2 linked regions of the Ancylobacter polymorphus genome follow. The protein of the gene in region 2 interacts with the protein of the main gene of each other region in a pairwise test. Links are inferred from orthologs where the notes say so. Each region holds a gene or a part of one and is shown on either strand. Other genes may lie near its edges.

The links. The genes of interacting proteins can lie anywhere in the genome.
Region 1: the proteins of K9D25_RS17755 (region 2) and K9D25_RS13705 interact in binary tests that used the Escherichia coli proteins (3 or more experiments, as listed by UniProt). The link is inferred for Ancylobacter polymorphus from one-to-one orthologs.

Annotation. Positions count from the first base shown.
Region 1 is NZ_CP083239.1:2,909,144-2,912,192, forward strand. What follows is about bases 2-2,980. They hold K9D25_RS13705 (NAD(P)H-hydrate dehydratase), read left to right. Parts: upstream 2-736; coding sequence 737-2,224; downstream 2,225-2,980. Other genes in these bases: K9D25_RS13700 (P-II family nitrogen regulator), read right to left, coding at 57-395; tig (trigger factor), read left to right, coding at 2,920-2,980. Also shown: more of tig, read left to right, coding at 2,981-3,049. UniProt on the Escherichia coli protein: Bifunctional enzyme that catalyzes the epimerization of the S- and R-forms of NAD(P)HX and the dehydration of the S-form of NAD(P)HX at the expense of ADP, which is converted to AMP.
Region 2 is NZ_CP083239.1:3,689,173-3,692,181, forward strand. The notes cover bases 14-2,952. They hold K9D25_RS17755 (TrmH family RNA methyltransferase), read left to right. Parts: upstream 14-1,041; coding sequence 1,042-1,863; downstream 1,864-2,952. Other genes in these bases: tuf (elongation factor Tu), read right to left, coding at 14-407; K9D25_RS17760 (MFS transporter), read left to right, coding at 2,265-2,952. In the rest of the region: more of tuf, read right to left, coding at 1-13; more of K9D25_RS17760, read left to right, coding at 2,953-3,009. UniProt on the Escherichia coli protein: Specifically methylates the ribose of guanosine 2251 in 23S rRNA.

The DNA.
Region 1 (3,049 bases), 780 kb from region 2 along the record:
CGCCGCATCCGTGGGGATGCGGCGCGCTCATATGCGCCACCATACTACGCTGGCTGTCAGATGGCGTCGACGCCCGACTCACCGGTACGAATGCGAATGGCTTCTTCGATGTTGGAAACGAAGATCTTGCCGTCGCCGATGCGGCCGGTCTGGGCGGCGCGGCGGATAGCGTCGATCGCCGTTTCCACCGTCTCGTCGGCGACCACGATCTCGATCTTCACCTTCGGCAGGAAATCGACGACGTATTCGGCGCCCCGATAGAGTTCCGTGTGTCCCTTCTGCCGGCCGAAGCCCTTGGCTTCCGTGACGGTGATGCCCTGCAGGCCGATCTCCTGCAGCGCCTCCTTCACCTCGTCGAGCTTGAAGGGCTTAATGATGGCCTCAATCTTCTTCATCTGACCTCGTCTCCCTGACTCGTCGATCCGCGACGCCCGGCCGAGTCGGGTCGCGAAGAAGCAGAACCCATGCCAAGCACCCTAGTGTCGCCGGAAACCGTTAATAGCGCATCATCGCATGCCGCTACCGCACCGGCCAAACAGCTTCGATTTCCGGGAATGATGAAGTTATGAGCGATATGCCGGCAAAGTAGGCAAAAGCCGCGAGGCCGGCGGCCTAGGGGCTGCGCTAAAGCTAGGCATTTGCCGCCGATTGTTGCGGCTGTCGTGCTCTTGCCCCGGCCGACGCGGTTTCCGCTAAGCTAAAGCCGACGCCGCCGCCCGCGCAGGACCCAGGACCGATGCAGCTTCTCACCCCCGCCGAAATGGCCCGCGCCGATGCCTTCACTATCGCCGCCGGCGTTCCCGGCGCGGTGCTCATGGAACGGGCGGGACACGCTGTCGCAGCCTTCGCTGCGCGGGTGACGGCGGCCGGCGGGCTTGTGCTGGTGCTGTGCGGGCCGGGCAATAATGGCGGGGACGGATTCGTCGCCGCGCGGCTCCTGGCGGCGGCCGGCTACCGGGTGCGTCTCGCTCTGCTGGGCGAGCGGGAGGCCTTGCGCGGCGATGCCGCGCTCATGGCGGCGCGCTGGGAAGGGCCGGTCGCGCCGGCGGAGACGGTGGACCTCATCGGCGCCGATCTCGTCATCGACGCGCTGTTCGGCGCCGGGCTAGCGCGCGATCTCGACGGCGCGGCGCGGGCGCTGGTGGAGCGGGTGAACGCCGCCGGACTGCCGGTACTGGCGGTGGACCTGCCCTCCGGCATTGACGGCGCGACCGGGGCGGTGCGCGGGGCGGCGATCGAGGCGCGCTGGAGCGTCACCTTCTTCCGCGCCAAGCCCGGCCATGTGCTGCTGCCGGGGCGCCTGCATGCGGGGGAGGTGAGCGTCGCGGATATCGGCATCCTCCCCGCCGCGCTTGACGTCCTCGCGCCCCGCGCCTTCGCCAATGTGCCGGAGCTGTGGGCCGGCCATTTCCCGGTGCCGGCGCCGGAGGGGCATAAATATTCGCGCGGTCATCTCGTGGCCGTTTCCGGCCCGGCGCAGGCGACCGGGGCGACGCGGCTTTCCGCTCGCGCGGCGCTGCGGGCCGGGGCCGGGCTGGTGACGGTGGCGTGCCCGGCCGAGGCGCTGCCGATCCACGCGGCGAATCTCTCCGCCATCATGGTACGGCCGGTGGAGGACGCGGCCGGGCTGGCGCATCTGCTCGCCGATCCGCGCCTGACGACGCTGGTGCTTGGCCCCGGGCTGGGCGTCGGGGAGGCGGCCCGCGCCAAGCTCGCAGTGTGCGGCGGCCGGCGTCTGGTCATCGACGCCGATCTCCTCACCTCCTTCAAGGGCGAGGCGGACGCGCTGGCGCGGGCGCTGGCGGGTGCGCCGGCGGCCGTGGCGACCCCGCATGACGGTGAGTTCGCGCGGATTTTCGAGCGCTGCCCGCAGGTGCTGGAGGCGCCCTCGCGGCTGGAGCGGGCGCGGGCCGGCGCCGCGCGCCTTGGGGCGACGCTGCTGCTCAAGGGGCCGGACACGGTGGTGGCGAGCCCGGACGGGCGCGCTAGCATCGCCGCCAATGCGCCGCCCTGGCTCGCGACCGCCGGGGCGGGGGACGTGCTGGCGGGAATCGTCGGCGGGCTGCTGGCGCAGGGCATGCCGCCTTTCGAGGCGGCGAGCGCCGCGGTGTGGCTCCACGGCGAGGCCGCGCGCGAGGCCGGGCCCGGGCTGGTGGCCGACGATCTGATCGACGCGCTGCGCCCGGTTTATCGCCGCCTCTTCGGCCGGCTGGGGGCTGTGTAGCTTCGGTACGATCGAGTTGGTGCCCCCCACCGGACTCGAACCGGCACCTCTCACGAGAACGGAACCTAAATCCGTCGCGTCTACCAATTCCGCCAAGGGGGCCCTATAACGGCCGCTGGTAGCGCTGCGGAGCCCGCGATGTCAACGTTCGAGGAGGATGCCCGCCGCCGCATAGCGGCCCAGCAGACGACCTTGGCGCGGCTAGGGACTTGGGTGGGTTCCCAAATCGGCCGCCTGAGCCTTGCAGCCCTTGGGGTGGCACTGGTCCTCTGGGTAGTACCTGCCCTTGCGCAGCTTCGATACAGCTACTATGAGAGCGCGACGTTAGGGGGTCTCATCAAGGTGGACCGCCTTACCGGGCGCATGGAGTTTTGCAAGGTGTGGTGGGATGAGCAGCAAACGTTGCGATCCGCCTGCCGGGCGACGACGACCCGGTGAGTGTACCACACCGCGCCACCTGTGGCGGATGGAACCCCTTGAAATTGTTGGAAGTGGCGTAAGTCAGCCGAGGATTTAGGTTCCAGTGGCGAGAGTCGTGGGGGTTCGAGTCCCTCCGCCCGCACCAGTGCCTTACCCTTGTCCGGTGCCGCCTTCCGACCCATTTGCACCGAGCGCGGCCGTCGGCGATCACGCGGCCACGCACACCGACATTCGAGAGCCCGCGCACGCGGCAAACTAGACGAAGGCCGATTAAAATGCAGGTCACCGAACTCCTCGCCGAAGGTCTGAAGCGCGAATATCGCGTGGTGCTGCCGGCCTCCGAACTTGACGCCAAGGCCAATGCGCGCCTCAGCGAACTCAAGGACAAGGTCCGCCTCAACGGCT
Region 2 (3,009 bases):
TTGAGGAACACCACCAGAGCCGGAACGCCGACCTGACGCGCCAGAAGGATGTGCTCGCGGGTCTGCGGCATCGGGCCGTCCGCCGCCGACACAACCAGGATCGCGCCGTCCATCTGCGCCGCGCCCGTGATCATGTTCTTCACATAGTCGGCGTGGCCGGGGCAGTCGACGTGGGCGTAGTGGCGGTTCGTCGTCTCGTACTCAACGTGAGCGGTCGAGATCGTGATGCCGCGCGCCTTCTCTTCCGGCGCCTTGTCGATCTGGTCGTACGCCGTGAACGTCGCGCCGCCCGTCTCCGCAAGAACCTTCGTGATCGCTGCCGTCAGAGACGTCTTGCCATGGTCAACATGGCCAATCGTCCCGATGTTGCAGTGAGGCTTCGAACGGTTGAACTTCTCTTTGGCCATAACTCGTTTCCTTCAGCGGCATACGGGCCGCGAAAAATCGGGCCGTGGGATAGGCGGTTTCCCGGCTTTCCGCAAGTGCCGCGTTGCGCCGCAGCTGCGGTGGGGATAATCGCATCGCCCTCGGGCTGGTTCGGCGCATGAACGCGCCGTCGCCTCATATAGGGGCTTGGGAGAAAAGTGGAGCGGGTGAAGGGAATCGAACCCTCGTCATCAGCTTGGAAGGCTGTTGCTCTACCATTGAGCTACACCCGCGAGGTCTGCATAGATTAGCGGAAGGCGACGTGGTGGGGGAGGTAGGACTCGAACCTACGAAGGCATAGCCAGCGGATTTACAGTCCGCCCCCTTTGCCGCTCGGGACACTCCCCCTCGCACGTCGGCCGATCTGCGATGCGTCGAAATGCATCGGCTTGTCGACCTGACCGGGAACCGACGCGATGCGTTTCCCGTGCGGCCGGCTTTATGGTGAGGTGCCCCTGCCCTGTCAACCCCGCTGCGTTGGTCCGCTCCCAAAGCTGTGGATCACGCGGCGATTTCGCGCGAGACCGGGTGAATGAAAGTCGCGCATGGCGGACAGGGCAAGTGGCTGCGACAAGGCAAATTGCCAAGCGGCGCGCGCCGTGACAGAACGCGCGCATGAACGATCGCCCCAGCCGCCCGTCCGGCCGTCCCAAGCCTTCCGCCTCTCGTCCTCGCCAGCCCCGCCCGCGTCCCGCAGGCCGGCCTTTTGGCGCGTGGCCGGACGATGTGGCGATTCTGTATGGCTGGCACAGCGTGGTCGAAGCGCTGCGCAATCCGCGGCGCAAGCTGCGCCGGCTAATGCTGACCGAGAACGCCGCGCGTCGTCTGCAGGAAGAAGGAATCCCGCACCGGCTGGACCCGGAAATCGTCCGGCCCGGTGAGATCGACCGTCTGCTCGACCCCGACGCGGTGCACCAGGGCATGCTGGCCGAGTGCGATCCTCTGCCTTCGCTCAGCCTTGCCAAGGCGGCGGAGTGCGATCTTCTGCTGGTGCTCGACCAGATCACCGATCCGCATAATGTCGGCGCCATCGTGCGCTCGGCGGCGGCGCTGAAGGTTGGCGCCATCGTCACCACGGCGCGCCATAGCCCGGCCGCGACCGGCGTGCTCGCCAAGAGCGCAAGCGGTGGGCTGGAACACGTGCCCTTCTGTTTTGTGGGCAATCTGGCGCGCGCGCTCGACGAACTGAAGCAAAACGGCGTGCAGGTCGTCGGGCTCGACAGTGAGGGGCCGGCTGATCTGGTCGACACCCCCCTCGCCTCTCCCGTCGCGCTCGTGCTGGGCGCCGAAGGAAAGGGGCTGCGGCAGCTGACGCGCCAAACCTGCGATACGCTGGCGCGCATCGATCTTCCCGGCGCCATCGTCAGCTTGAACGTGTCGAACGCCGCCGTGCTCGCGCTCTATATCGCCCGGCGAGCGATCGGCGCCCCCAACTGAGCCACGGAATGGTGTCGCTCCGGCTTTACTTGGGAAAAGTCGGATCTTCTGCTGCATTGCAACATAAGCAGCAGTTTACGACCAATTGCCAATCGTCAAAACGCCCCGCTTTCGCCACTCTCCCCTGAGGCAAGCGACGGAATCGGAGAATTCCGCGCGCCAGGACACCGGGGAAAGGCATCATGCCCATCGTGGCGGGCCGCCTCCGGGAGGAGACAGCCCGAGCCTACGGCGTTCCCCGCAGGGACTCCCAAACTCGGCCATCACAAACGCGGCTCTCGCGAGCTGGCTTCATCGTGCGTGCGATCGATCTCGCACGCCACTGCATTGGCGCGACTTACTTTGGGGAAGGGAAACACATGAGCGTAACCACTGCGGGGCCCGCCGGGAAGGCGGCTCCCATGACCCGCGAGGAAAAGAAGGTCATCTTCGCTTCTTCGCTCGGCACCGTCTTTGAATGGTACGATTTCTATCTCTACGGCTCGCTCTCGGCGATCATCGCGGCGCAGTTCTTCTCGGGCGTCAATCCGACCGCCGCGTTCATCTTCGCCCTCATGGCCTTCGCCGCCGGCTTCGCGGTGCGTCCGTTCGGCGCCATCGTGTTCGGCCGGCTCGGCGATCTCGTCGGCCGCAAATACACCTTCCTCATCACCATTCTGCTGATGGGCGCCTCGACCTTCGTCGTCGGCATCCTGCCCAACTACGCCAGCTGGGGCATTGCCGCGCCGGTGATCCTCATCATTCTGCGCCTGTTCCAAGGCCTCGCGCTGGGCGGTGAGTATGGTGGCGCCGCCACCTATGTCGCCGAGCATGCGCCGAATGGCCGGCGCGGGTTCTACACGTCGTGGATTCAAACCACGGCGACGCTGGGCCTGTTCCTCTCCCTGCTCGTCATTCTCGGCACCCGCACCTATCTCGGCGAGGCGGCGTTCGCGGAGTGGGGCTGGCGCATTCCGTTCCTGGTGTCGATCCTTCTGCTCGCGGTGTCGGTCTGGATTCGTCTCACCCTGAACGAATCGCCCGTTTTCAAGAAGATGAAGGAAGAGGGCAAGACCTCCAAGGCGCCGCTCACCGAGGCGTTCGGCCGTTGGGAGAACGCCAAGGTCGGCCTCATTGCGCTGTTCGGCGGCACCGCCGGCCAGGCCG